Desulfobacula toluolica Tol2: one gene and its partners. The protein of the gene in region 1 binds, or shares a complex with, the protein of each later gene. Links are inferred from orthologs where the notes say so. Each region holds a gene or a part of one and is shown on either strand. Other genes may lie near its edges. The genes, in order: tsaD, tsaB and tsaE.

Region 1 (10,148 bases):
GCAGATCTTATGGTCAGTGAACTTGAAAAAATTGAAAAAAAATTCCAGGGCATTCGAGAAAACTCAAACCCATATGCGAAATTATTACTGGCAAACTTAAATATTTCGGACAAATATATTCAGCTTGAGAACGAACATATTCAGCTTGAGCATAAATATAATCGCCTTTTCAATAGAAATGAAAAGATGAAAGCTTTTTACCACGATCGGTATCAATCAGGTGATGCTGGCAGTCAAAAATTTAAAACTGATAAGACAATTCATTGCTCAAGCTCATTTGATGATTTAAAAAACAATGACGATATTTTATCGGAACAGATTCAAACAAATCAGGAAGACACAACTTCTTTGACCGAAACACAACCGGATGACAATGACAACTCTTCTTCTTTTAAGGAAGAAGACTTTTCCGAAAAACAACCCCCGGTTATTACGGCCCTGGAAAAAACAGATCGGGATTTGACAGATCATGATTTGTCTGAAGAAAGCCGAAAGAATTCTTTTATTTCATCACCATCAATGGATATTCAGACAACGACAGAGCCATTGGAAGACTTGCAGACAGAGCCATTGGAAGAGATAGAAATAGAACTCTCGGAAGACACAGAAACAGAACTCTTGGAAGACATGCAAAAACAATCACCTGCCGTGCAACAGATAGCCATGCAAAATCCAGAAACACAAACAGACACACAAAATTTAAATTCCGACTCAAATAATATAGCTGAGCCTGCACAGACTCAAGCCCCGTCATTGGCAAAGGATTTGGTTTTACCAGTGCCCCCAACAATTTCAGCATCCCCATCCGCCCAATTCAGGATTAACAAACCTGAAGAAAAACAAAACAGTTGCATTGAATCCTGCAACACAGATAGCGATGAATTCCAGTTGCCTGCCCTGGATTTTTTAAAACGCGGAAATGGAAAAATAGAAATTGACCATGAGGCCATCAGAAGAGATGCTGAACTGCTTGAGCAAAAACTTGGTTATTTCGGTATCACAGGAGAAGTCATGGAGGTTTCTCCAGGGCCGGTTATTACGACCTTTGAATACAGGCCTGCTCCGGGAATCAAAATCAGCAAGATCGTTAACCTGGCAGATGATCTGGCTCTTGCATTAAGTGCCTTCAGTATCCGTATTGTTGCTCCGATCCCTGGTAAGGATGTTATTGGAATTGAAATTCCCAATCTTAAGAAGAGCCTTGTTCCTTTTATTGATATTGTCAGATCCGATGATTTCATAAACAGCACATCCAAACTCCCCATCTGCCTTGGCAAAGATATTATCGGCAACCCTGTTGTTGTGGAGCTTGATAAAATGCCGCATCTGTTGATAGCAGGTGCCACTGGAACCGGCAAAAGCGTTGGGTTGAATGCCATGATAGCCAGTATCCTGTACAAATCACCTCCTGACAAAGTAAATTTTATCATGATTGATCCAAAACGCATTGAATTGTCATTGTTCAATGATATTCCCCATCTTCTCACACCGGTTATTACCGACATGAAAAAAGCAAATATTGCGCTTCAGTGGGTGGTAAGAGAAATGGAACGCAGGTATGAGATCCTGGCTAAATTACAGGTGAGAAACATTGAGCAGTATAATCACAAAGTAAAACAAATGGCTTGTCCTGAACGGGATAAAGATGAAGCATTTGAAGAATTTTCATATATTGTTATCATCATAGATGAGCTGGCCGATCTGATGATGACTGCGGCCAAGGATATTGAATTGTCTTTGACCCGTATTGCCCAGATGGCAAGAGCTGCGGGCATTCATCTGGTTCTTGCCACTCAGCGGCCTTCCGTTGATGTGTTGACTGGCATAATTAAAGCTAATTTTCCCACCAGGATATCGTTTCAAGTCTCGTCTAAAACCGACTCCAGGACAATCATTGATTCCAACGGAGCTGAAACACTCTTGGGCAGCGGGGATATGCTTTTTGTCCCACCCGGAACCGCACGGCTTGCCAGGGTACACGGCACCTATCTTTCAGAAGATGAACTTGTCACAATAACCGAGTTTCTAAAAGCCCAGAAAAAGCCTAATTATATTTTTGACGTGATAACGGAAAATGATACCGAACCCGCCATGGATATTGTTGGTGAGGATGAGTATGATGAAAAATACCAAGCTGCTCTGGAATTTGTTCTTGTCAGCAGACAAGCTTCAATTTCAGGTGTTCAACGTGCCCTCAGGGTTGGGTATAACAGGGCGGCAAGAATTATTGATCTTATGGAAAAAAGAGGGATTGTGGGACCTTCTGATGGCGTAAAACCCCGCCAGGTTTTGATAAATCGCATGGATTAAAGAATTGCATGAATTAAACTTCTCACAATATCCCAACCTGAATAAACGTGATTATGAACAAAAAAATCTGGTATTCTATTATAGTGTTGATAGTCTCATCTTGCACTCCCCAACTGCCCACTCTGATATATATGAAGGGATCGGAAACATTCATAGTTGATTATGACGGAAACGGCACATATGATGACGAATGGCTCAGTTTAGACCAGGCAAATCGTATGAGCTGCAATGAAGTCGTACGTCATTATATTGATCCAGGCCATTACAGATGGGCAAAATCAAATGAAATGGCATTGTTATATTCGGTATTGGGCATGCCTGGAAATTCGAAAGCCACAAGGCAGATGAGCAGCTTAGCCGGCATAAGCATAGGGCTGGGCTTTTTATACACGGTCAAACACAAAGCCACCCAGGCTGAAAAAGACTCCCCGCACATTTTCTCTGTGGAAACCCTGGGTTGGCATGGAGGATTGGCAACCCCAATGCCGACAGTGGTACACGAACCCAGATACTTTCCGGCGTTGATTAAGACTGAGCCGAAATAAGCTGAGTGAATTTTTCAAGACTTTCATACAAAATTTTTATTCCATTTTCAAAAAAAAGACGGATGCCGACAACAGCACAAAAGCGATCAACCCGATATTATGAGAGATTGCCCCGATGACAGGAGTTAACAGTCCTATTTAAACTTCAATCTCTTTTTAGATATGGACAGATCACATAAACAGCAAAGTTTTTTTTCCTACCCGTCAGAAATGACATAGTGTATAAGGACAGATTACAAACCTTTAGCTTGTACGAGTGTCAACATGACAACCTTTATCAGTATCAGTTTAATATTTTTCCTTGCCGGATGGGTTCAAGGTGTTTCAGGGTTCGGCTCCGCCCTTGTCGCAATTCCTCTGTTATCACTGCTTATCGACATCAAAACGGCGATACCGCTATGTTCACTGTTAAGCCTTATCATCACAACCTATATGAGTGTGCAGTTATGGAAATATTTTGATCGAAAAAAAATTCTACCTCTCTGCGCCGGAGCAATACCCGGTATCATATCAGGTGCAACCATTTTAAAGACCGTCCCTTCCGAAATGATCCAGAACCTTATGGGCAGTCTTTTAATCGCATATGCATTGTACAACCTGTTCTTTACCGTCAAACCCGGAAAGATTCATTATAGCTGGGGCTATGTTTCAGGATTTTTATCCGGTTCAATCGGAGCGGCATTCAGTGCGGGGGGACCGCCGGCAATCATCTACACCACCCTGAATAACTGGAGCAAAAACGAAATCAAGGCAACCCTTACAGGATTTTTTTGTTTTAACTCCTATATGGTTGTTTCAGCCCATATAATAACCGGATTAACCACGGCCACCGTGGGTAAATACTTTCTGTTTTCAGTACCCTTTGTTTTGTTGGGAACTTTTTTCGGCTCATACTGTTACCGATTTTTCAAAAAAGATATCTATTTGAGAGTTGTTTTCCTGTGTCTTGTTGTCATGGGAATAATTTTGATTCTATAAAAAAACAAAAAGGGTCTCGAAAACTTTCGAGACCCTTGTAATTTGCTTGGTAGCGGGGAAAGGATTTGAACCAATGACCTTCGGGTTATGAGCCCGACGAGCTACCAGACTGCTCCACCCCGCATCAACGAAAAGCAATATACATAATTGCATTGTTCATGTCAAGGCTTTAATTTTTTTCTAAAAATTATAATTTTCAATTTGGCATCACCTGCTTTAATTCATCAACAGAAGCCGTTGCGGTTCCAACCTTTGCAACAACAATCCCGGCAGCAGCATTGGCAAGCATGGCGCTTGACCTAAAGGTTGCACCCACTGCAAGCCCAAGTCCCAGAAGAGAAATAACCGTATCACCTGCACCGGAAACATCAAACACCTGCCGGGCTTTGGATTCAATGACATAAGGTTCCTTGTCTTTTTCAAACAATACCATGCCGTCCTTGCCGCAAGTAATGAGGAGCCTTTCCAGCTTGACCTGGTCCATTATTTTCCAACCGGCGGCAAAAAGATCCCTGTCTGATTTGATATCCATGTTGGCGGCAAGGCTTGCCTCTTTTTTGTTGGGCGTGAGTATGGAAACATGCTCATACTTTGAAAAATCAAGAGCCTTGGGATCTGCCAAAGTAAGGACATTATATTTTTTTGCCAGCTCAACAGTGTGCCGGACCAGTTCTTTTGTAACCAGGCCTTTGTTGTAATCTGAAATGATAATCAGATTAACCCCGGAAATTTTACGCTCAATAATGCTTACAAGCTTTTCAAGGGTGTTGCCATTGATATCTTTTTTTATCTCCTTGTCAATGCGCAGAACCTGCTGATTGGATGCAATCACCCTTGTTTTTCGGGTAGTCGGCCTTTCCGGCTCACTGATGATACCGTCAGTTTCAATCCCCAGTTCTTCAAGCTTCTCAAATATCATTTGACCGGCCTTGCCCGTTCCTGCCGTGCCAATGGGCAACACCTGCGCCCCCATGGAAACCAGGTTATTGATGACATTTCCCGCCCCCCCGAGGGCATGGCTTTCTTTTTCCACGCACACCACCGGAACCGGAGCTTCCGGTGAAATCCGGTCCACACTGCCCCACAGGTATTCGTCAATCATCAGATCCCCTATCACAAGGGCTTTTACGGTTTTAAAAGTATCAATATCTATAATCATATATCCACAATCACACATTCAGCAACGAACTGATCATGTTTTTCAGCTCCAGATAGTTTCTTGTCACTGGAATTTCAGGATAATCCGTGATCACTGAATCAGGCGGGCTAAAGAAAAATCCATGATCTGCCTGGGTAATCATCCCGATATCATTATAAGAATCACCAAAGGCAATCACTTCATAGTTAAGTTCTTTTAAGGCTTTAACCGCCCGCTTTTTCTGATCATCAATGCGAATATTATAATCAGTGACATTGCCCATTTTATCAATGCTCAGGTTGTGACATAAAAGAGTGGGGAAATTCAACTTTGCCATCAAAGGCTTTGCAAATTCCTCAAAAGTATCTGATAAAATGATAATCTGTGCTTGTTCCCTGATCCAGGTTAACATTTCCAAGGCGCCCTCAAGTGGCTCCAAGGTGGCAATCACCTCACTTATATCCTGAATCTTTAAATTATGCTCTTTTAATATAGTAAGCCGCTTGGTCATCAACACATCATAATCACTGATATCCCTGGTGGTCAGTTTAAGTTCTTCAATCCCGGTTTTTTGTGCAACATTAATCCATATTTCAGGCAAAAACACACCTTCCAAATCTGCAACCAATATTTTCATTTTTATTTTTACTCCTGAACAGTTTCTTCTATCCTGATAACAACAGGACTGCCAACAACTGAATCTATTTTTGAAATTTTTATCAAAGCATCTTGCACACTTGCCTCTTTGGCAATATGGGTGATCATTACAATCGGCACGTTCCCGTTAGTTTTCCGGCCTTTTTGATGAACCGATTTAATGCTGATATTGTTTTCTCCTAAAATTCCGGAAATTTTAGCCAGCACCCCGGGATGATCCTGGGCTTCAAACCTAAGATAGTATCTTGTATAAAGCTCGTCCATGGGAAGAATGGGAATCGGCTTGATATTATCTTCAGGATATCCCAAAATGGGAACCCGCCTTTTGGTTCCTGAAATAATATTTCTTGCAATATCTGCAACATCACTTAACACGGCACTGGCCGTGGGCATCATGCCTGCACCATGACCATACAGCATGGCTTGGCCTGTGGCATCTGCGTCAATGACAATGGCATTCATAGAAGAATCAACATGGGAAAGAGGGTTTGAGTCAGGGATCATGGTGGGATGCACACGGGCTTCCACATGATTTTCATGAATTTTGCCAATGGCCAGAAGTTTTATGGTGTACCCAAACTCCTTTGCAAACTCAATATCCTTTGGTGTAATAGTGCGGATACCTTCCACATGTATGTCTTTCAAATTAATCTCCATGCCGTGGGCAAGGGAATTTAAAATGGCAAGTTTATGGGCAGTATCAAACCCATCAATATCCAATGAAGGCTCAGCCTCAGCATATCCCAATTGCTGGGCATCTTTTAGCGCATCTTCAAACTCCGACCCATCCTTGGAAATTTTTGTAAGAATATAATTGCAGGTTCCGTTTAAAATCGCTGACATTGCTTTGATATCATTGGCAACAAGAGATTCCCGCAAAGACTTGATGATGGGCATACACCCGCCACAACTGGCTTCAAAGGCCAGATCGACCAAATTCTTCCGGGCTGTCTTGACAAGATCATTCCCATAACTTGCCAGCAGGGCTTTATTGGCAGTGACCACATGTTTTTTATTTTCAAGAGCCTTTAAAATAAATTCTTTGGCAATGGTCTCCCCTCCGATGGTTTCCACAATAATATCTATTTCAGGATCATCAATTATCACGGTTGCATCGGAAACCAGAGCAGTTGTTCCAAGTTCAACCCCCCTGTCTGTTGTGATATCAATATCAGCAATAGTTTTAAGATTTAAAACAGCACCGATTCTGGATTCCAGCAATTGTTTTTTCTGCTTTAACAACTTTGCAACACCAGCGCCAACAACACCATATCCTAAAATTCCAATATTGATTGTTTTCATTCGCTTCAGATTCTCCGATATTAACTTAAGTTTAAAAACAAATTAGATACAATATTCAACCGGCGTTGTCAAAAAGCTTTTGACTTTTCAGCCTATTATGTTTATCATTGCAGGGTTTTAGAAGGTTTAATCAATGTAATCAAAAAGGGTAACAGTATATGAGCGACTCCTTAACTTACGCAGATTCAGGTGTTGATATAGATAAGGCAAACAAACTGGTTGACCGGATTAAAGATATTGCAAAAACCACCCCAAGAGCAGGAGTTATGGGTGAAATAGGCGGGTTTGGGGGCCTTTTTTCCCTGAATCTTTCCAATATTTCCAACCCGGTTCTGGTCAGTTCAACCGACGGTGTCGGAACCAAGCTTAAAATAGCTTTCATGATGGACAAACATGATACCATTGGTATTGATCTTGTGGCCATGTGTGTTAACGACATCATTGTCCAGGGGGCCAAGCCCTTGTTTTTCCTTGACTATCTGGCCATGGGAGTTCTTAACAATGATGTGGCTGAAAAAATTATTTCAGGGATTGCAAAAGGATGCACTCAAGCCGGATGCGCACTCATCGGCGGTGAAACCGCAGAAATGCCGGGCATGTATCAGAATGGGGAATATGACCTTTCCGGGTTTTCCGTGGGAATCGTAGACAATGATAAGATCATAGACGGTTCATATATCAGAAACAACCACAAACTCATCGGGCTTGCATCAAACGGTGTTCACAGCAATGGTTTCTCCCTTGTCAGAAAAGTTTTTTTTGACAAATGCAAATACAGTGTCGACACAAAATCAGAAGAACTGGGCACCACCCTTGGAGAAGAGCTGTTAAAGCCCACATTCATTTATGTCCCGACAATTATCAGCCTGATAAGAGATCTGCCCATTCACGGACTGGTTCACATTACCGGCGGAGGCATTGATGAAAATATCATCCGGGTGATCCCGGAATCCTGTAAAGCCATTATTCACAAAGATGCCTGGGAAGTTCCGCCGGTCTTCAAGCTCCTTCAAAAAGAAGGCGGGGTTCCTGATGCTGAAATGCAACGGACATTTAACAACGGCATCGGCATGGTTATGGTAGTACCTGAAGCATCTGCCCAGGAAGTCATGGACAGACTCTCGGCAATGGACAAAAACGCCTATCTTATCGGTGAAATAGAAACCAGGGAAAATAATGAACCTCAAACCCAATGGGTCTGATCGTTTCAGCTTATCATGATAGTTCTCGGGATTGAATCCTCCTGTGATGAAACCGCAGCGGCAATTGTTCAGGATGGCACAAAAATTTTATCGTCTATTGTTGCCTCCCAGATTGAAGTTCACCACAAGTATGGCGGCGTTGTACCGGAACTTGCATCCCGCATGCACATCGAAGCCATTACCCCGGTTGTGGACGAGGCTGTACAAAAAGCAGCCATTAACATCGAAGATATTGACGGGGTTGCCGCAACAAGAGGGCCGGGACTCATCGGGGCTCTTCTGGTGGGATTTTGTTTTGCCAAATCATTTGCCTGGGCAAGACAACTTCCCTTTGCCGGTGTCAACCACCTGGAAGCTCACATCTATTCTTTGTTTCTGATGGACAACAAGCCAAAATTCCCCTTTATAGCCCTGGTGGTATCCGGGGGACACACCAATATCTATCATGTCACTTCATATGACAATTTTGAGCTTTTGGGGCAAACAAGGGATGACGCAGCAGGTGAAGCCTTTGACAAAGTGGCAAAAATGCTGGGAATAGGCTATCCCGGCGGCCCGATAATTGAAACTCTTGCAAAGACAAAAAATCCTGACGCCATCATGTTTCCCAGAACATTGCTTGAAAAAGGCAGTTTTGATTTCAGTTTCAGCGGCATCAAATCGTCTGTGGCCAGATATATCCATGACAAAAACATCACAACAAAAGATGAAAAAGCACAGGTTGCAGCATCGTTTCAGGAAGCCGTCATTGATGTTCTGTCTCAAAAACTGATCAATGCAGCCCAGCATAAAAAATGCCTGCGCATTGGTATTGCAGGAGGCGTGTCAGCCAACCAGACCTTTGTTAACAAATTATCCAAAAGAGCAAAAAGTAAAAACATCAAAGTTTTTTCCCCGCCGGTTGAACTGTGCGGAGACAATGCAGCCATGATTGCAGCAAGAGGGTATACCATGATTCAGCAAGGATCTTTATGTACCCTTGACCACGACGTATTCTCAAGAACAAAAACAGATTAGCGTTTGGATTATTCCCTTTCGGACAAATATTTTTTCTTTGTCCTTAATATTCTTTCTATTGATATTTTACCCATCAAACAAAGCTTCTCATTTTCATTGAGAAGCCTTACTATTTCATGATAAGCAACATCAATATCAGGGCCTTTATGACAGATCAGGGCCATATCAATTCCTGCTTTCAAAATTTGCCGGACACAGGTTTTCATATCATAGGCAATCGCTTTCATGTCCAGATCATCGGTCATCACCAGCCCCTCATATCCCATTTGACCGCGTAAAAGGTCATGGACAATCCAAGGGGACAGGCTTGCCTGCCACCTTGGATCAAGCTGCGGGTATTGAATATGGGACAGCATGATCCCGCAGACGCCTTCATTCGTTGCATCTGCAAACGGAACCAGGTCGGATTGTTTAAGGGTTTCAAGATCAATATCCAATACAGGAAGATGAAAATGGGAATCCTTAACCGTTCTGCCAATACCAGGAAAATGCTTGGCCACAGCCATGATGCCATTTTCCTGAAGAATATGGATCACGGCCATGCCAAGTTGTGATACGTTTTTTGCATCCCCTTTAAACACCCGGTTTTTCATGATACTGTCAATGCCTTCGGGTGCAATATCCAGAACCGGAGCAAAATTCATGTTGATCCCGGCATGCTTTAACTCATCGGCTGTGACAGCGGCAAAGTCCTCGGCATCACGGATGGATTCAATAAAGGGATTCCCTTTAAATTCCGTGAAAGGCGCTTTCAGCCTTGCAACCACCCCGCCTTCCTGGTCAACCGCCATAAACAGCGGCGGAACCCCGCAGGCTTTTGCATATTCCCGGCATTCACCGCAAAGAGCTGCGACCTGATCAGGGGACTCTATATTTCTTTTAAACAAGATGATACCACCGGCTTTGATATCCCGGATAATACACTTTAAATCCTCGTTGAATTCAATACCGTCAAACCCCAGCATCAAGCGCTGTCCGGCCATTTTATTTTGATCTTTA
Region 2 (10,202 bases), 1.3 Mb from region 1 along the record:
ACTGGGAAAAATAGACCAGGGCGGCGGCGGTACAGTGGCAAAATTCCTTGCCAAATACGGAATGAATGTGCTGGACTGCGGCCCTGCGATTCTTTCCATGCACTCACCGTTTGAAGTTGCAAGCAAGGCGGATGTATACATGACATACCTTGGTTATAAAGCCTTTTATGCTGAAAACAGATGAATTTTTTAAAACAAATACCCATTATTTTAATATGAAACTCTGCGCAACATACTGCCACAATAAAAATTTCAATTTTTATTGTGGCAGACAAATCTGCCATGGGGACTTACATGAAAGTCCCGACAAACCAAGTATTGACTTTCACCTTTTATTCCCGGCAAACCCAGGCAAAATATCAGTTCTGCTCACAGCAGTTATAGTTAGTTTGATCATCTGTAGCGGCGGTCTATTTGTTCCGCCATGTATTGGTGCAAAAAATTTGTCCGCAAGCATTATTTCCGCAAATTATCCTATCGGCATTGTATTGGCCGATGACCAAGGAAATATACTGTATAGTCGAAACAAGGACCGGCAATTTATCCCCGCCTCTATTTTAAAAATTCTGACAAGCCTTGCCGCCATTAATATCCTTGGACAAGACTATCGTTTTTCAACTGCTTATTTTTTTGATAAAAACTCAAAAAATCTTTATATAAAAGGCTTTGGTGACCCTTTATTGATTTCAGAAATCATTGAAACGCTGTGCTTGGACATTATCTTAACAACAAAAATCAAACAAATTCACCATATCATTCTTGATCCAACATATTTTTCAGAACAGATAACGGTTCCCGGCAAAAGCAATTCTTTAAATCCCTATGATGCCCCTGTCGGTGCCTTATGTGCCAATTTCAACACAATTATGTTCAAATGGAGTTCAAAACAAAACAAATTTGTCAGTGCGGAAGCACAAACGCCTTTGCTTTCAGTCTTTTATGACGACATTAACAGATCAGGCCTCCGACAGGGCAGAATCATTCTTTCAAAACAGCAAAGCTTCTTGTATCCGGGTCAGTTGATCAAATACTTTCTTGAAAAAAATCATATCAAAATCACTGGAGATGTTTTACAGGGAACGTGGGATACCAGAAAACTTGATATCAAAGAAAAAGACGAACACCTTTTTGTGTCCCCTTTTGAACTAAAAGAGATTGTAAAAAAGCTGTTGAAGTACTCCAGTAACTTTATTGCAAATCAATTAGTTTTAACCATTGGGGCAAAGACATATGGAACACCTGCCACACTTGAAAAAGGAGTTAACACGATTCTGGATTATTCTATAAACCATTTAAAACTCAGTCATCTTAGGCTTTCAGAAGGATCAGGCCTGTCAAGAAAAAACCGAATTTCTCCAGACCAGATGCTGAAAATTCTGATTGAATTTATGCCGTTTTATTCATTATTAAACTGCAAAAACAATGATTTTTTTAAAACCGGTACACTCTCAGATGTCAGAACCTGTGCAGGATATATTCTGGGAGATGATAATAAGTTTTACCCATATGTAATTATGGTGAACCAGAAAAATAGAGACTATAAATCCATTCTAAAAAAGCTTCAAACTAAAGTTTCTCAAATAACAAATCAGAAAAAAACAAAAAAAAAGCTGATTTAAAAATCCAAATTCAAGAGTCCTTATTTAAGAAACAATACCCTTTTCAATATAAGCGTAAGCACTATGGTTATGGATAGATTCAAAATTTTCCGCACTTACGGAAAACCAGGTAATGTTGTTATCCTCCATCAGGGCTTTGGCCACGTCTCTTGCGATATCTTCCACAAATTTGGGATTATCATAGGCTTTTTCCGTGACAAATTTTTCATCTTCTCTTTTGAGAACTGAAAAAATATCACAGGATGCGCATGTCTCAACAAGCTCCACAATATGTTCAATCCAGATCAATCGTTTAAACCGCGTACTGACCAGCACTTCTCCTCGCTGGTTATGTGCCCCGTATTCACTTATTTCTTTTGAACAAGGGCAGACAGATGTTACAGGAACAGCAACGGTTAAGACAATATCTGTATCTGTTTTTCCGTTTGAAGACCCGATGATGGAACAGGTATAATCCATCAAGCCTTTTGAACCTGTTTCCGGGGATTTTTTTTCAATAAAATAGGGAAATGTGATCTCAATATGGGATGATTTGGCACCAAGAATCTTCTTCATATCTTCAAGGATATTTGTGATGGATTCCAAAGATACCTTTGTCCTGAACAAATGCAAAATTTCCACAAACCTGCTCATATGGGTTCCTTTGCACTGATGGGGCAGATCCACATACATACTGATCTGGGCGACGGTAGACTGAAGTCCTGTTGTTTTATCCAGAACTTTAACCGGGTATTTCAATCCCTTTATCCCAACCTTGTCAATTGGAATATTCCTGTAATCAGGTTGATTTTGAATGTCTATCATTTTTATTTTCTAAAAGATAATCAAGGGCAACATTGCTCATTGCCCTGAATATATTGCCTTTTATGTGTTTATTATGTTTATACAATGTTTCAAGTAAATTTTTTATTTCACTGCGTTTTGTCTGGTTTGCACTGGGGCAATTATTTTTAAACTCCGGCAAATCAAACAATTGACCAAACCGTATAATATCTTCTTTATCAACATAGGACAAAGGCCGAATGATATCAATAGCACCATTAAAAAAAGCTTGCCTGGGTTTCATAGTACCAATTTTACCGGCATAACATATATTAATAAATAATGTCTCAATAATATCATCTTTATTATGACCCAAAGCAATTTTTTTACAGCCCTGTTCTTGTGCAATCTCAAAAAGCCTTTTTCTTCTCAACCAGGAACACAAAAAACACGGATTTGACCTGTTTTCGTCTGAATGGGCCAGCACACCATAATCTTTGTATTCAATTTTAATATCACCATATGCATTCTCTACATAATATTCCAGATCTTTTGCAAATGACCCTTCAAAACCGGCATCAATGTGTACGGGCAGCAGTTCAAATCTTATTGGTGCCTTTTTTTGCAGGGCAACTAAAATTTCTAAAAGTGCCTGACTATCCTTACCACCGGATAAACCGACCAGTATCCGATCGTTTTCAAGGATCATATCCCAATCATGAATTGCTTTTCCTACGGCACGATTGATTCTTTTTTGAAGCCCGGTTTTCAATCCTAACCCTATAATTTATTCGGCTTCGGGTTTCTTTTTTGCCACAATCCTGTTTGCCGCAATCTCTCTTAACACTGTCACAACATCCTCATTCTTGGATGATTTCACCAGCAGGTCCGCTCCTTCTCTGACCTGTCTGATTCTTTTAGCAGCCAAGTGAACAAGGGTAAATCTATTGTCTACATTTTTCAAACAATCTTCAATGGTAACTCTTGCCAAAACGCATACCTCCAATATGTTTAGAGAATCTCTATGACCTCATATATTCTTTTGCCGCCGGGAGCCTGAACGATTGCTTCCTCTCCGGGTTTTTTGCCGATAAGCGCACTGCCCAAAGGGGAAGACATGGAAATTTTTCCCAGTTTTATATCGGCTTCATCAGGGCCGACAATCATGTATTCTATTTCTTCTTCCGAGTCAAGATTTTCAACAAGAACCCTGCAGGCAAACCTGACAGCGTCCTTTGGTACGGTTTCCGGATCAATTATTTTAGCATTTCCAATCTTATAGCTGATTTCACCGATCCTGCCTTCCAGAAATGACTGTTTTTCCTTGGCAGCATGATATTCGGCGTTTTCAGACAAGTCACCATGGGCACGGGCCACCTCTATTGCTTTGATATTTTCAGGCCGCTCAATTGTTTTCAATCGTTCAAGTTCTTTTTTCAAGGCTGCATAGCCCTGTTTTGTGATAGGTATCTGCTCCAACGTTCAATTTACTCCATAATAATTATTATTTTTAAACCCTTTATCAATTTTAAATCGCTTTTTCAATTTTGGATGTGTGATGATATAACAGTGATAAAATAGGCCCGGACACAACATATACTGAAAAAACAACAAACAGAAAAATATAAGGTTCGGTGGCAAAGGCAACAAAAACAAGGACAAGCATGACAAGTTTGTTAAATTTCATGCTTTTAAAAAAAGATACCTTTTTTAGACTTTTGTACCTGAACGAACTTACCATGCAAAAAGAAAGAACGAACATCAGTATCATAAAAATCAGTTTAAAGGATTCAGGACTAATCTGCAACCGATAGAAAAAAAGAACTGCGGAAACATTCATTGCCGCAGCAGCAGGAATCGGCAAACCCTCGAAATCAATACCGGATGATTTACTGGTATTAAACCTGGCAAGCCTTAATGCGCCACATATCGTAAACAAGAGAGCTGCGGACCAACCCGGCCTGCCAATGGATTCAAGCACCCACAAAAACATTAAAAGTGCGGGAGCCAACCCAAAAGTAATCAGATCTGCCAGAGAATCATATTCAACACCGAATTTACTGGTGGTATTGGTTGCCCTGGCAATTTTACCATCCAGCAAATCAAACACGGCACCAATCAATATGGCAACAGCAGCATCAACAAATTTTAGCTGAATAGTTGCCGTAATTGAATAGTATCCGCAAAACAAATTCATGGACGTAAATAGATTGGGGAGAATATAAATACTTTTTTTAAAATTCTGTTTTTGCATCCTTTAAGGTCTATCCCCTTTATTTCATATATCCAATGATAGTAGACCCGGCCTTTGTTTTTTGACCAACACTTACAGCAACTTTAAAATCCCGGGGCAAATACAAATCAAGACGTGAGCCGAACTGAATCATACCATACCTATCCCCTTTTTTCAGTATTTCACCATCTTTAACACAATTCACAATACGCCGGGCAATGAGACCGGCTATCTGAACAACTGCAAAACTTGCATCATCCGCTGTCTTGATAATCAATGCATTTCTTTCATTGTGAATGGATGCCTTGTCAAAAGAGGCATTCATAAACTTTCCCGGATGATACACAACCTTTTGAACCATTCCGTCAAAAGGAACCCGGTTTACATGAACATTAAACACATTCATAAAGATACTGATCTTAATGCAGGGATCGGATAAATAGTCACATTTTTCTTGCTTTTCAATACAAATTACCTTCCCGTCAGCAGGAGATATAAGACTGTTTTCCTCTTGAGGGGGCACACGATCAGGATCTCTAAAAAACCAGCAGACAAATAAAGTTGCTGCCAGACAGATCCAGAAAAATACTCCCCGCTCAAAATAAAAAAGCATCCCCGTAATGAGAATGGCTATAAATATAAATTTCAGGCCGGGTTGAGCAACCGGTAAAACCGCCCGCGCCGGCCATTTTGAATTGTCCATAATTTAACTTTCTTCAAATTATATCTGTGTCACTCACACTATCAAACAATCTATCCTTATGTCAATGTCCTTATTTTTCAGCAAATTGCAATTGGGCATCAGACTGTCTGATATAAACCGGAGCAAGTCTATTTTCAGGGCAATTAAAAAAATCTTCTTTTGAAGCCAGGGACCGAAGCAACGCAGTTGCACTAACGGAATCCAAAAATCTGTCAGCAAACTCAGGATTATCGGCTGTTTGTTCAATAATATCCCGGTACGCTTTTGATCCCGACCCTGCAAACACTACAGGCCCGCTTGTCATACCGATTGCCTCTTCAGGACTGACAACACTTTCCCTGGTTTTTGACATCAACCTGCCATGGTCAAAATGATAAACAGCGCAATAGACTTCATTTCTCCTGGCATCCATCATCACACAAACAGGAATGGAACAGTGATCAAACCGGAACGCAATCCCGTCCAGACTTGAAACACCTGCCGCAGGTTTCCCCATGGCATAGGCCAATCCTTTGACTACACTGATACCGATTCTAAGACCTGTAAAACTGCCGGGCCCTCTGGCAGCCACAAAACCGTCCATATCTTTCAGTGACATAAAAGCGCGACTTTCAAGCATATGTTCGATCATTTTTACAAGTCGCCTGGAATGCGTCAGCCTGGCATCCCAGAACTCTTCACAAACAAGTATGCTTCCATCAACAATTGCCAAGCTGCATCCCTGTTCTGCCGTACTCAGACAAAGAAGTTTCAATTATCTGCCCTTTTCTTATCCGGTTTTTCTTCATCTGAATTTTCTTTATTTGATTTTTCTTCCAAAGCAATATCAAGAACTTCCCGTATATCACTTACACAGGTAAATTTCATTTTATTCTTAATCACCTTGGGCATATCATATAAATCTTTTTTGTTTTTTTCGGGAATGATCACATGGTCAATGCCTGCCCTTAAAGCACCAAGGGCTTTTTCCTTAAGCCCCCCAATGGGCAAAACTCTCCCTCTCAAAGAAATTTCACCTGTCATCCCCACTTTATTATTCACTTTGCGACCGGTAAATGCTGAAATCAATGCCGTTGCCATGGCAATTCCTGCTGAAGGACCATCTTTTGGAATGGCACCGGCAGGCACATGAATATGAATATCGTTATTATCAATATCCTCTTTATTTATACCAAAGTTATCTGCATTGGCTTTTGTATAAGTAAGGGCAGCTCTGGCAGATTCCTGCATAACATCACCGATCTGGCCTGTGACCAGCAGCTCTCCTTTTCCCTGATACAATGACACCTCGATATACAACTGCTCTCCGCCGACTTCAGTCCATGCAAGGCCTGTTGCCAGGCCCACCTGGCTCTCTTCCTGATCAAGCTCTGTAAGATATTGGGGCGGACCCAGATATTTTGTAAGATTTTGACGGGTGATGGAAAATTTTCCCTTTTTCCCATCTGCAATCTGCCTTGCAATTTTTCTGCAGATGGCATCCAGCTTCCTTTCAAGCCCTCGTACACCGGCTTCCAGCGTGTATTCTGCAATAATCAACTCCATGGCAGCGGAACTGACATGAATGGACCTGCGAATCAAACCGTTATCCTTGAGTTTTCTGGGTAAAAGATGTTTTTGGGCAATCACTTTTTTCTCCTGGCGGGTATACCCGGAGATTCTGATCACTTCCATCCTGTCCAGCAAAGCAGACGGAATCGTGTCGGACATGTTTGCGGTTAAAATGAACAGCACATTGGAAAGATCAAAAGGCATATTCAGGTAATGGTCTGAAAATTCAAAATTCTGCTCAGGATCAAGAGCCTCTAACAGTGCAGAAGAAGGATCTCCTCTGAAATCATTTCCCAGTTTGTCGATTTCATCCAGCATGAATACGGGATTATTTGTACCACATTGCCGCAACCCTTGCAAAATCCGTCCCGGCATTGAACCGATATAAGTTCTTCGATGTCCCCTGATCTCAGCCTCATCCCGGATACCGCCCAAGGACAGCCGATGAAACTTACGCTTCATGGCTTTGGCAATAGCCTGACCCAACGATGTTTTTCCAACACCAGGAGGCCCCACAAAACAAATGATCTGTCCTTTTTTCTGGGGATTTAATTTTCTGACACTCAAATACTCAAGAATTCTTTCTTTGACTTTATCCAGACCAAAATGATTTGCATCCAGCACCTCTTGTGATTTTGGAATATCAAGAAAATCTTTTGTTGCTTTGCTCCATGGCAAATCAACGATACAGTCAAGATAGGTTCTTACAACCGAAGCTTCAGAAGAGTCGGAATGCATCTGCTCAAGACGTTTGAGTTGCTTTTGTGACTCTTTTTCACAGTCATGGGGCATTTTGCATTTTTTAATTTTTTCCTTAAACTCTTCTATTTCGGCAAGTTTCTCGTCGTTCTCTCCAAGCTCCCTGTGAATTGCCTTTACCTGCTCTCTGAGATAATAATCCCTTTGATTTTTAGAAATCTCATCTTTGACATCTATTTGAATTTTAGCCTGAACCGTTGAAAGATCCAGTTCTCTTGCCAAAAGATCATTCACCTTTTTCAACCGTTCGGTTCCTTCGGTGATTTCAAGCAAAATCTGAGCATCCTCAACCTTTAAATTCAAATTGGAAGCAACAAGATCCGCCAATTTGCCGGGAGATTCAATATGAGACAACAAATCCCCCACATCCCCCGAAAACTCGCCCTTAAGGGCCAATAATTTTTCACTGGCTTCTTTGACATTACGCATCAAAGCTTCATTTTCAATGCTGAGTTCCACAGGATCGACATCCGTTAAAAATTCAATACGAACTTTAAAAAAAGTTCTCTTTTTAACGTATTCCAATATTTTTGCCTTGGCTATTCCCTGAACCAGGGCCTTGATCCTGCCATCCGGCAACTTGATCATTTTTTGAATCCTGCCAACCGTACCAACGGCATAAACATCCTTTGCTGTTGGTTTTTCCAGTTCAGAATCTTTCTGGGCGCTCAAAAAAATATACCTGTCATATTCCACAGTCTCTTCAACTGCTTTAATGGATTTTTCCCGTCCGACAAATAATGGCAGCAGCATATCTGTAAACACGACAACATCTCTTACCGGCATCATGGGAAGAATTTTCGGTATATCCTCTATGTTGCTTTCTTTTTCTATAATTTCAATCAGGTCATCAATATCTGCTTCAGCCATTTTTGCTCCTTATTTTCATATAAAAAAAACACTGAATGATTTTTTTTTTGACTGTTAACTTTGCATTCAATGTTTGACATTCACTTTTCATACCTGCATACTGGTGACTTTACAATAAAACAGATTTTAATTTTTACAATATCCTTGAAAAAAATATTTTTAACTATAATAAAAGAAATTAACAAAACCCAAACAAAAAGAGAACCTGACAATGACAGACTATTTTTCTTATCCAAACTTAATAATTCCGGGCCTGATTGTTTTTATATTCGGCACCTGTATCGGAAGTTTTTTAAATGTTTGTATTTACCGGATTCCTGCAAACAAATCCATTGTCACTCCGGGATCATTCTGTCCCAATTGTAAAAACAGCATTCCCTTTTACTGCAATATTCCCATATTCAGCTACTTTTTTTTAATGGGCCGCTGTAAATTCTGCCTGAACCCGATATCCATCAGGTATCCTTTTATAGAAACACTGACCGGTATCTTTTCCCTCCTGTTATTCCTTAAGTTCGGGCTAACCCCTGCCACGGCCTACTGGTTTGTTTTCATAAGCGCTTTGATTACCATTTCATTTATTGACATTGATTATCAAATTATCCCGGACAGCATCTCTCTTTCAGGCATACCAATTTTTGCATCTTCTTTCTATTTCATACCTGAAATGACCATAAAAGCCGCTCTATTGGGCATACTGGCCGGAGGGGGCATTTTATATGCGGTAGCGCTTTTTTATTATTTACTAAAGAAACAAGAGGGCATGGGCGGCGGTGACATTAAACTTCTGGCCATGATTGGCGCTGCGACAGGAATAAAAGGGGTTGTTTTCACTATTTTTACAGGCTCATTATTCGGCACTATCACCGGAATTTTCATCATGCTTTATACCAGAATAGCAGATACAAAATTAAAGATTCCTTTTGGACCATTCCTGTCGTTAGGCGCAATTGTATATATTTTCTTTGGAAATCAATTGATTAACTGGTATCTGATGAGTTTTGGGTTTTAGGTGCCGGCTTCTGAGTATTGAGAAACAAATTGCCGTTCCACCTCATCACCCATCACTCACAGCTTCATAGCATATTTCTATCACCATCTTACCTTTTGTCGTATTAAAAGGAAGAACAAGAACATGTTTCACACCTTTAACATGTTCTATAAATGCATCCTTTCCTATTTTTATCTCTGTAAACTTAACATTTACCTTCTTGCCCATCTCAGCAATTTTTGTCGCAACATGGCCGGCTACCATATTACAGATCTCACCTACCGCATCATTTATTTCTTCATTGAGTTGGGTCATATCCTCACCAAACATCGCCGAAACGATTCCAAGTATACTTTTTTCCGAAAAACTAATGGCGGCTGAGCCGGAAAGGTCACCGGATATTTCCAGTAACCCTGAAATATCACCCAATGATTTTCTATCTTTTTTCAAAAACGGAATTTCCGGTTTTACTTTTACAAATGCCGTTGTATCGAGAATATGTAACGTACCCTCAATAAAGGGATTGACCAGTGCTGCATCCATATTTTCCTCCTGTTTAAGTTGATTTTATGATTTTCGCTTCATTCTGGCAACAAATTTAATAAAAATTGTGAATAAATACTTGACACGGGCCTCTCAACGACGTAACTTACGCAGAAAAGCTGATTCAAATTAACTTAAAAAATTATGTTATCGACGATTTTAGTATTTAAA
Region 3 (10,201 bases), 1.7 Mb from region 1 along the record:
CCATATGGGTATCATCCTGCCGGGAAAAATCTTTCAGGTCCTGAACAATCCGCTGAATTCTTACCGCACCCTCTTTTATTGCGGCAAACAACAAGGGAATTTCGTCCCTCATCTCGCTATACAAGACGCCGGCAAGACTGAAATCACCATTTTGATGATAATATTTTTCCACAACCGGAACAATATCTTCCCATGCTTCCCACAAGATAGGGGTATTCAACATGATAAGATGATTGGGATTGTTGATTTCATGTGCTACACCTGACACCAGAACCCCCAGTGAAATCATCTTATCAGCCTGGATCAATTCTTTTTCTATTCGCTTTACCCTTGTAATGTCACTTATCCTGAGAATAGCCGTCCTTATGTTATCCCCTTTCTTCCTGACAGGATATACACAAACTCTTTCAAGCTTTTCAGGGTTCATCAGGCCTTTTCTTTCAAAACTCTTCTGCCGGCCCTTTGAAATTGCCTTGGCCAGTTTGCAACCTTCACACAGACTTTGGCGCATCTTGAATACCTGGTAACATTTTCGGCCCAGACAAGTCTCATTGTTTTTTTTAAAATAATTTTCCGCCGCAGCATTCATCATCATCAGATTCATTTTTTCATCCACCATCATCAAGGGGTCTGAAATTCCGTCAACAATCATCAGGAGCAATTCGTGGTTTTCTCTTAGCTGTTCTTCCGCCCTTTTCTGGGAAGTTGTATCAATATACATGGAACGGCCTCCGATTATATTTCCTTGTACATCATATTCAGGCACGGCTTGAATCAAAGTATTGATGATCCGTCCGTCAGAACCAATCAGTTCCCTTTCTGAAGCGGTGAAATTGTTTTCCATAGACCGCCTGAAGCTCTCTTCCTTGATTAATTTTTTTTGTGATTCTTGAGTGTAAAACTCAGATATGGATTTTCCGATCACCTCGGAGCGGCTGTATCCCAATGTAGTCAAAAATTGTTTATTGCAGTCCGTAATAATTGTCGACTCTTTTTGGTTTTTAATTATCGCATACATCACCGGCGCACCCTCAAACAGGTTTCGATAGCGTATTTCACCTTTTTTAAGCGCTTCACGAATTTTATTTTTTTCTGTAATATCCCGTATAAAACAAATAAACATCCCTTTTTTCATATCTGAGTACTGGGTGTTTATCTCAACATCAATGAGTGTTCCATCTTTGCATCTGTGTTTTGTTTCAAAGCGGTCCTGACCGGTTTTAATGATTTTTTTACACTGCTGAACTCTTTGTTCCAATGTTTGAACAACGTCAATATCTGAAATACTCAACTTCAGGAGTTCATCTCGCTCATACCCCAGCATTTTGCAATACGAATCGTTTACATCAAACAATTGCCCCTGTTTGTCAACAAGACAGAACCCGTCAATAGCCAGCTTGAGAATTGTCTGGTATTGTTCTTCAACCTGAACCTGCTCTGTGATGTCCTGAATTGTTCCAAAAACATTAATTGGATTGCCTGCAGAATCAACCGTAACCTCAGCCCGTTCATGGACAGTCCTGATAATGCCATACGGCCGGACAATGCGATATTTTATAGTTTTGGACTTTGTCTCTGTTAAAGCTTTTTTAACGGAATATTGAAACATCTCAAGATCTTCAGGATGGACATATTTCATATAGCCTTCATAGGTTGGACAAAAACATTCAGGAACTATACCCAAAATCCTATAAAACTCTTTGGAGCATGATATCCTGTCTTCTGTCATATCCCAATTCCAGTTTCCGATATGGGCAATTTGCTGGGCTTTTATAAGATTAGCCTCACTTTCACGCAATAATCCTTCGGCCTTCTTGATCCGGGTAAGATCATGAACTAAAATTGCAACAGAATTTATTTGATCCCCACTGTAAACAGGAAAATATTGAATATCCATAAATTTTTTTTTGCCGCCCGGCAAATCAAACCAGCCTGAAAAATTAACAATTTCACCCGCTAACGCCTTGTCAAAATTAGGCTTAACAATGGTTTTAAACATCTGATTGCCCAGTATTTCGCTGATGTGTTTTCCAGCAATCTGGTCGGCATTCTTGTTAAATGCCTCATAATACCCTTTGCTCACCGTTTCAAAACGACAGTCCCTGTTGACGATGGCACACCTGGAATCAGACAGGTTATCAATTGCGAATTTAAAGAGACGCAAGGTGGAATTTTCCTTTTCCAGTTCCTGAATGCGCTTTTCCAATACTTCATAATCAAGTTTTTCAGTCATTATCTGGAAACTCCTGTTTGCGATATTTTAAATTCCTATATCATACCAATTCAATTATTTGCAAAAACAATTTAATTCAGGATGTCAGGGCTTGAATCTGCTTGATAATAAACATTTCTAAAACCCAAACTATAACTTTCATGTTTTGTTGCGAGCAACCAAACAGAAATACCAGATCCGGATGTGTCAGTTCTTCAAACAATGTGTTTATTTTTCAAAAAGAATATAGCATAACCACACAAGCTATTAGAATAAAACCATTGACAAACATAAGGAATTAAAATGAAACGATGCGGATGGGTAACAAGTGATCCGGCATATATCAAATACCATGATGAGGAATGGGCAGTGCCGGTACATGATGATAAAAAGCTCTTTGAATTTATTATACTTGAAAGTTCGCAGGCAGGTCTTTCCTGGCTGACTATACTCAAAAAAAGACAGGGATACAGAAAAGCATTTGCTGATTTTGATGTTGAAAAAGTGGCCCGGTTCACTCCTGAAAAAATCAAATATCTTCTTTCGGACCCGGGTATTATCCGAAACAGACTCAAAGTCAATGCGGCTGTGACAAATGCCCGGGCATTTATTAAAATCCAGGAAGAATTCGGATCTTTTGACACATATTCCTGGAGGTTTGTTGACAATAAACCCAAAATAAACCATTTTAAAACGCCTGATCAAGTGCCGGCAAACACAAAGCAATCCGACGCATTCTCAAAGGATCTTAAACAGCGGGGATTTAAATTTGTCGGCTCAACCATCATCTACGCACATATGCAGGCCGTCGGCATGGTCAATGATCATCTTGTCTCCTGCTTCAGGCATAAAGAGGTCATGACATAAAGACAATGGGCTTTTAATTTAAATAAAATCGTGTAAGATTGTTTCAGGTATGGGGTCAGGGGTATTTTTTAAAATAAAATTCAAATAAATGGAGGAGCAATAGCATGATTCTTGTTACGGCAAATCAAATGAGGGATATGGACAAACAGACCATAGAATCTTTTGGTATTCCCGGACGCGTTTTAATGGAAAACGCGGGAAAGGGCGCATTTGATTTCCTGCTCAAAAAATTTAAAAATCTTACAGCAAAAAAAATTGCCGTTATGGCCGGTCGAGGCAACAACGGAGGTGATGGGTTTGTCATTGCACGATATCTAATGGAAAAAAAAATTGCCGTGACCATCTTTTTATTATCTTCAAAAAAAAAGGTAACCGGGGATGCAAAAGCCAATATGGATCTTGCTCAAAAATTATGCAACCTCTCCCAAACCTGTTCCATTGTTGAAATTCCTGATGCAGAGGCGTTTGAAGCACAAAGAGTCAAAATTCTCCATCATGATTTTTTCATTGATGCCATTTTGGGAACCGGCCTGAATTCAGATGTCAGGGGATTTTTCAAGGATGCCATTGAAGTGATGAATACTTCCTCAAAACCTATTTTCTCAGTGGATATCCCATCGGGCCTTCATTCGGATACAGGACAGCCCCTTGGTGCATCAGTCAAGGCAGATGCCACAGCCACATTTGCTTTGGCCAAGCCGGGCCATGTTCTGTATCCGGGAAATGTTTACACCGGTGATCTTAAGGTCATTGATATCGGTATTCCAAATTTTATTGCCCAAGAGCAGTCCATTCAGCTCTCATTGATTGAAAAAAAAGAGGTTGCCGCCTGCTTTACTCCACGAAAGTTCCAAAGTCATAAAGGCAGCTTCGGCCATCTGCTGGTCATTGCAGGTTCTGTTGGAAAAACAGGGGCTGCCGCCCTTTGCGCCAATGCCGCCATGCGGTGCGGAACCGGCCTGGTCACCCTTGGGGTTGCCCAAAGCCTCAATCAGAACATTGAAACGCTGGTCGCAGAACCAATGACCCATCCGTTACCGGAACAGGACAAAGGATTTTTATCTGATCATTGTTTTGATGAGATTCAAACACTTTTAAAAGGAAAACAGGCACTTGCCATTGGCCCTGGTATCGGCACCCGGGCCGGTACGAAACAACTTGTCAAAAAGCTTATTCAAACAAGTCAAGTTCCCCTTATTATTGATGCAGATGCCATCAATTGCATTGCAGACGACTCAAACATCTTAAAGCAAAAAAAAGTACCAGCCATTTTGACCCCCCACCCGGGTGAAATGGCAAGGCTGTGCAAGGCAAGCCCTTCTGATATCCAGGCAGACAGGATCGGTACTGCTTCACGATTTGCCAGTGAATTTAATACAATTTTGATCTTAAAAGGAGCCCAGACCATTGTCAGCTTCCCGGACGGCAGATCCTGTATTTGTCCCACCGGCAATCCAGGCATGGCCTCCGGCGGAATGGGCGATGTGCTGACCGGTATGATCGCAGGTTTTTGCGCCCAGGGATTTTCTCCTGAAAACGCAAGCCTTGCAGGCGTTTACATTCATGGCCTGTGTGCTGACACTCTTTGCCGTGACATGGGCGGATTTGGTTTTATTGCCACAGATATAATCCAAACCATTCCAAAAACCATTCATCAATACGTCTTGGGAAAGGGGACACATTTAAAATCAATCCCCGCCAAAATATGAAAATACTGACATCAAAAAGTTCAAAACAAACGCATAACTTGGGCATGGCCCTGGGGCAAAACATTTCCCAGGGAATATCAATTGCCCTTATCGGTGATCTGGGCGCAGGCAAGACAACCTTTGTCCAGGGGCTTGCCCGAGGACTTTGCGTATCTGAAAAATACTATATCACAAGTCCAACCTACACCATCATCAATGAGTATCCAGCAGGTTTGTTTACCCTCTGTCACCTGGATCTTTACCGGCTTGGATCTGCAGATGAACTCGAATATATAGGATTTGACGACCTTGTTGATGACACCCATATTATGGTTGTTGAATGGCCCCAGATTTTAAAGGATGTATTATTTAGCTTTGATCTTGAAATAAATTTTAAATTTGATGAACACTATAATAGAATTATATCCTTTTTTGCATCTGGACAACCAGGATCAAATTTGTTAGATAAATTAGTTTTATAATAGTTACCAATATCGGAGTTGTTATGGCTTTAAGAGTACAAAAATATGGTGGAACCTCGGTTGCAAACATTGAACGAATCAATAATGTTGCAGACAGGGTCCAGAAAGCATACGATCAAGGAGACAAGGTTGTTGTTGTCCTCTCTGCCATGTCAGGTGTGACCGACAGTCTTATTTCCCTTGCGAAACAAGCTTCAAAAACGCCTGACAAAAGGGAACTTGACGTACTTCTTGCCACTGGCGAACAGACAACGGCGGCCCTTCTTGCCATGATCCTCAAGTCAAGGGGATACAAGGCAAAATCTTTCTTAGGGTTTCAGGCAGGAATTCAAACAGATAAAACCTCGGGCAAGGCAAGAATACAGGAAATTGACGGCAAAAGCATCCGGCAATCCCTTGAAAAAGGATATATTGCCGTTGTTGCAGGATTTCAAGGTGCAGATGAAAACGGCGACATCACAACCCTTGGCAGGGGAGGGTCAGACACATCAGCAGTTGCCATTGCATCATCCCTGAAAGCCGATGTATGTGAAATATTTACAGATGTGGACGGTGTCTATACAACAGACCCGAGAATCTGCAGCAATGCCAGAAAAATCAACAGAATATCCTATGAAGAAATGCTTGAGATGGCCATACTGGGTGCCAAGGTTCTTCAAATCCGTTCGGTTGAATTTGCAAAAAAATATAATGTGCCCGTGCATGTCAGGTCATCATTTAACGAGGAGGAAGGAACTATGGTCGTCAACGAGAGTGCTGATATGGAAAGCGCTGTTGTATCAGGTATTACCTGTGATATGAATGAGGCAAGAATAACCTTGAGAAAGGTTCCGGATCAACCAGGTGTTTCCGCAAAAATATTCATGCCGCTTGCAGAAGCGGAAATAGGTGTGGACATGATCATCCAGAACACCCGTTCCGGTGGTGAGACAGACTTGACCTTTACGGTTACCAAAGATGACTTTGAACGGGCCAAAGAGATTTCACAAAAAGTGGGCAAGGAAGTTGGGGCTACTGAGATTCTCACGGCTGAAGAAGATATTGCCAAGGTTTCGGTTATCGGACTGGGAATGAAAAGTCATTCAGGTGTTGCAGCCACTATGTTCCAGGCCCTGGCATCTGAAAATATAAATATACGGTTAATCAGCACTTCCGAGATCAGAATATCCTGCATCATCCTGGCAAAGTATGCCGAGCTTGCGGTAAGAACGCTTCACTCAGCATTTGGACTTGACCAAAAAAAATAAACCAGGAAAAATAAACCAGGAAAAATAAATTGGATTTTGAGTGCCTTACTGCTCAAGCTTATCCAATAACGACAGGTTCAGGTCAAGACAGATTCAGGGCTGCTTCAATTTCTTTAATGACGTTTTGGGCAGCCCTGACAGGATCATTGGCATCCCTTATGGGCCGGCCAATGACAATCAGGTCGCTGCCAAGTGCAACAGCCTGACCAGGTGTGGTTACCCTTTTTTGATCATCATTTTCAAGCAGAGACCATGCAGGCCTGATCCCCGGTGTTACTGCCAGAAATTTTTTTCCAAAAACAGTCTTTATCTGTTGAACTTCTTTTCCAGAACAGACCACACCTTTACACCCGGCCGCATATGCCATCTTTGCCCTGTGCATGACCAGAAGATCGGTGTCTTTTACAAACTCATCCTTAAACCCGGCAGCCTCAACCGTAGCAGCATCATTATCCGTTAAAAGAGTAACGCCCAGAACGTTGGTTTTCCCGTTTCCTCCTGCAACTGCCCGTTCAAGCATTGCCATGGATGATGAACAATGCACAGTCACAAGATCCACCCCCAGATTTGCCACCCGCCCCATGGCTCTTTGAACCGTGGCGGAAATATCATGAAGCTTGAGATCAAGAAATATTTTTGCATCACTGTTTTGTTTAACCATTTGAATAATGGAAGGCCCCTGGTCAATAAACAGCTCCAGACCGATTTTAAACATTCCCACATTTCCATCAAGAAGCTTCACATACTCTTTTGCTTGCTTTAAGGAAGAAAAATCCAACGGAAAAACAATATAATCCTTACCTTGTTTTTGCATCACTTCACCTTTCTTTTTTTTGCAGTCGTTCCGATTTTTAAAATTGTTCCGGTTTTTACAGTCGATTCAAAAAGTCTCTCTGAAAAACAAATGTCCTCAAACTTTATCCAGGTCTTCAAGATCAATGGTCAATTTATATTCTGAAGAATCAGGATCTCTTTCAACGCGGAACCCCAGTTTCTGACCCAGCCTGAGCATACCAGTATTGGTTGTAATAACCGGTCCCCAGACCTGTTCAAGCCCAAAGCGCTTGGCACATACCAAGGCATGCCAAAGCAATTTTTTTCCCAGACCCTTTCCCTGTAATGCATCGGCCAGAACAATGGAAAACTCCCCTTTTTTCTGGTGAGGCACAAATATGATACGGGATACGCCCACTATTTTTCTCTTCTGACTTGACCCTGAAAATGCGATCAGGGCAATTTCCCTGTCATAATCAATCTGGGTCAATTTAATGAGCATGGGTTTGGATATCTTTTTAATGGGGGAAAAAAATCTCAAATAAACGGTTTCAGGAGACAGATCAAAAAACAGGTCAAACATCAGCTGACCATCGCTTGGCCGTACCGGCCTGACAAAAATATTTTCATCATCCCCGATACTGAATGTTGTTTCCTGCCAATAGGGATAAGGACTGATAATAAGGTGAGCCGGAGATTTCAAGTTTGTCTTATCCAATATCACATGACCATCCACAGCCCTGATCTGCCCATTTTTCACCAGCACAGGATTGATATCCAGTGCTTTTATCTCTGGAAAATCCGTCACCAGGCGGCTCAGACGAATCAATAGTTCTTCAAGCAATGCCACGTCCAGTTTTTCAATATTCTTACACCCTTGAAACACTTTTGAAATCCGTGTCTCTGCTATGGCTGTCACGGCAAGCTGACGGTTCAGGGGAGGCAATGACATGGAAAAATCCTTGAACACATCCGTCATGATACCGCCCACGCCAAACCGAATAACAGGACCAAATATTTTATGACGGATTGTTTTTATGTTCAGTTCATAATCCGAGTCCTGTTCAACCCTGGTATCACCCACGGGAATCCCATAAGATGCAACCAGATCTCTTGCCAGATGTTTCGGAAGCCGCCCGCCTTTTATGATGCCCTGCTCAATTATTTGATTCGCCCTGGACCGGTTTATTTCAAGCCGTTTGTCCTTACGATACGGAATTTCCTGAAGAATTTCTATATTCTTCCCATATTTATACAGATTTATAAATGCCCGTACGGCACGTTCAGGCGTTTCATAAGTCACCATGCCTGCCTGCTTGAAAATCTGTCTGGAACGATCAATATCCAGTCCGCCCATCCAGGAAGTAAATACAGGACAGGGACTTGTTTTTAAAAGCATTGCCAATTCTCTTGCAAGGGGTTCGGAGTCATAGGCACCCACAGGAGAACTCAACAGCAGTAAACCATCAATTTCAGGGGCATTCATGCATATTTTTACAGTCTCAATATACTGGTTGTCTGACGAAGCTCTTGACAGATCAATTGGATTGGTCCGGCTCCACTTTTCCTTTAACACCTTTTCAAGAGAGATAACCGTCTGCCTTGAAAGCTGTGCCGGCTTAAGTCCATGTTCGACCAGGGCATCTTGTGCCATCACACCAATCCCGCTGCCATTGGAAACAATGCCCAGCCTCGCCCCTCTGGGACGACGTTGCTTTGCAAGAAATTGAGCACAATCAAAAAGTTCTTCAAATTCTTTTACCCTAAGAATACCAGCCCGCTTGAATGCCGCATCATAGATATCATTTTCACATGTCGGCGAATAGGGATCTGAACGATCTGATTTCAATGCAATTATTGGTTTTACACGGGACACAGCTCTTGCAGCGCTCATAAAGTTACGCATATCCACAAGACTTTCCACATACATAACAATACTTTCCACCTCATATATTGACCCGAGAAAATCAATCATATCCGCAAAACAAACATCCAGCATGGACCCGAGATTCACAAAATGAGAAAACCCGACATTCTCACGCATGGCCATATCCAAAACTGCGGAACAGACTGCGCCACTCTGGGATAAAAATGCAACCTTTCCGGGAAGCGGTATCCTGTGCATCAAATTTGCGTTCATTCCCAAAGCCGTATTTACTATCCCGACACTGTCAGGACCGATGATCCGCAGTTCTGTTTTTTGAGAAATATTTTTAATCTGAGCTTCAATTTTTTCCCTCAACCCGCCGGGAATCTCATCCCCTGCAGAAATAATAACGGCTCCCCCCATATTCTGTTGGCTGCAGGTTTTAAGAATATCCGGCACACTGGCAAGGGGGACGGCAATAACCGCCATGTCGATATCGTTTGGAAGATCTTCTACATCCGGGAAGGTTTTAATTCCAAAGATACTATTATACTTTGGATTCACAGGGAAAATATTCCCTTTAAATCCGCCTGCCAACATATTTTTTATAATGGAAGCACCCACACTGCCTTTTTTTGTACTGGCACCAATAACAGCAACTGATCCTGGATTTATCACCCGGTTTAAATTAAGTGTACTCATTATTTATATTTCCTATTCTTCCATTAAATATATCTTTTCTTGCTGATTTTCTTTTGATTCAAAAATACCTTTAATATCCTCAAGAATCATGTACAGACACGGCACCATGATAAGAGTAATGAAAGTGGCAAATAAAATACCAAACCCCAGGGAAATAGCCATGGGAATTAAAAATCTTGCCTGCCGTGATGTTTCCGTAATAATGGGGGCCAGCCCCCCGCAAGTGGTCAATGTAGTCAATAAAATAGGCCTGAACCTCTGTATCCCGGCTGAATGAACTGCATACAAGACGGGCACCCCCTGAAGATACCGCCGGTTGGCAAAATCAATCAGCACCAGCGAATCATTCACCACCACACCGG

What was found.
Region 2: the proteins of tsaD (region 1) and tsaB are in contact, whole or in part, in a solved structure (PDB 4WQ4), measured with the Escherichia coli proteins. The link is inferred for Desulfobacula toluolica Tol2 from one-to-one orthologs.
Region 3: the proteins of tsaD (region 1) and tsaE are in contact, whole or in part, in a crystal structure (PDB 6N9A), measured with the Thermotoga maritima proteins. The link is inferred for Desulfobacula toluolica Tol2 from one-to-one orthologs. Residues at the interface, in WP_004082750.1 of Thermotoga maritima: Cys10, Asp11, Arg49, His50, Leu82, Gly84, Gly135, Gly136, Glu154, Thr155, Leu156, Asp157, Asp158, Ser159, Glu162, Asp165, Lys166, Arg169, Leu170, Tyr175, Lys213, Thr214, Leu217, Tyr218, Gln221, Arg222, Asn324; in WP_004082108.1 of Thermotoga maritima: Leu37, Gly38, Lys46, Lys57, Val59, Lys60, Ser61, Thr63, Phe64, Thr65, Leu66, Met67, Val69, Pro71, Tyr82, Arg83, Leu84, Asp86, Asp88, Phe89, Asp93, Ile128, Asp130, Glu131, Arg134.

The regions. Positions count from the first base shown.
Region 1 is NC_018645.1:2,929,974-2,940,121, forward strand. Bases 7,203-10,148 are described here. They hold tsaD (tRNA (adenosine(37)-N6)-threonylcarbamoyltransferase complex transferase subunit TsaD), read left to right. Parts: upstream 7,203-8,147; coding sequence 8,148-9,149; downstream 9,150-10,148. Other genes in these bases: purM (phosphoribosylformylglycinamidine cyclo-ligase), read left to right, coding at 7,203-8,132; nagZ (beta-N-acetylhexosaminidase), read right to left, coding at 9,158-10,132. Outside these bases: TOL2_RS13410 (DNA translocase FtsK), read left to right, coding at 1-2,310; TOL2_RS13415 (hypothetical protein), read left to right, coding at 2,442-2,855; TOL2_RS13420 (sulfite exporter TauE/SafE family protein), read left to right, coding at 3,120-3,833; rfaE1 (D-glycero-beta-D-manno-heptose-7-phosphate kinase), read right to left, coding at 4,030-4,992; bifunctional phosphoserine phosphatase/homoserine phosphotransferase ThrH, read right to left, coding at 5,003-5,608; TOL2_RS13440 (homoserine dehydrogenase), read right to left, coding at 5,617-6,930; more of purM, read left to right, coding at 7,089-7,202.
Region 2 is NC_018645.1:1,602,167-1,612,368, reverse strand. Bases 4,230-7,229 are described here. They hold tsaB (tRNA (adenosine(37)-N6)-threonylcarbamoyltransferase complex dimerization subunit type 1 TsaB), read right to left. Parts: upstream 6,072-7,229; coding sequence 5,388-6,071; downstream 4,230-5,387. Other genes in these bases: lon (endopeptidase La), read right to left, coding at 6,068-7,229; TOL2_RS07375 (phosphatidylserine decarboxylase family protein), read right to left, coding at 4,655-5,317; pssA (CDP-diacylglycerol--serine O-phosphatidyltransferase), read right to left, coding at 4,230-4,635. In the rest of the region: TOL2_RS07410 (aminopeptidase), read left to right, coding at 1-184; TOL2_RS07405 (D-alanyl-D-alanine carboxypeptidase/D-alanyl-D-alanine-endopeptidase), read left to right, coding at 390-1,619; GTP cyclohydrolase FolE2, read right to left, coding at 1,644-2,423; TOL2_RS07395 (tRNA 2-thiocytidine(32) synthetase TtcA), read right to left, coding at 2,398-3,153; rpoZ (DNA-directed RNA polymerase subunit omega), read right to left, coding at 3,169-3,372; transcription elongation factor GreA, read right to left, coding at 3,393-3,860; more of pssA, read right to left, coding at 3,910-4,229; more of lon, read right to left, coding at 7,230-8,497; TOL2_RS07360 (prepilin peptidase), read left to right, coding at 8,709-9,509; TOL2_RS07355 (chemotaxis protein CheX), read right to left, coding at 9,555-10,031. UniProt on the Escherichia coli protein: Required for the formation of a threonylcarbamoyl group on adenosine at position 37 (t(6)A37) in tRNAs that read codons beginning with adenine.
Region 3 is NC_018645.1:1,265,332-1,275,532, reverse strand. The notes cover bases 3,518-6,516. They hold tsaE (tRNA (adenosine(37)-N6)-threonylcarbamoyltransferase complex ATPase subunit type 1 TsaE), read left to right. Parts: upstream 3,518-4,784; coding sequence 4,785-5,249; downstream 5,250-6,516. Other genes in these bases: TOL2_RS05890 (aspartate kinase), read left to right, coding at 5,273-6,496; TOL2_RS05900 (bifunctional ADP-dependent NAD(P)H-hydrate dehydratase/NAD(P)H-hydrate epimerase), read left to right, coding at 3,518-4,788. In the rest of the region: TOL2_RS23475 (PAS domain S-box protein), read right to left, coding at 1-2,233; TOL2_RS05905 (DNA-3-methyladenine glycosylase I), read left to right, coding at 2,516-3,079; more of TOL2_RS05900, read left to right, coding at 3,184-3,517; pyrF (orotidine-5'-phosphate decarboxylase), read right to left, coding at 6,579-7,310; TOL2_RS05880 (bifunctional acetate--CoA ligase family protein/GNAT family N-acetyltransferase), read right to left, coding at 7,407-9,839; TOL2_RS05875 (efflux RND transporter permease subunit), read right to left, coding at 9,852-10,201. UniProt on the Escherichia coli protein: Required for the formation of a threonylcarbamoyl group on adenosine at position 37 (t(6)A37) in tRNAs that read codons beginning with adenine.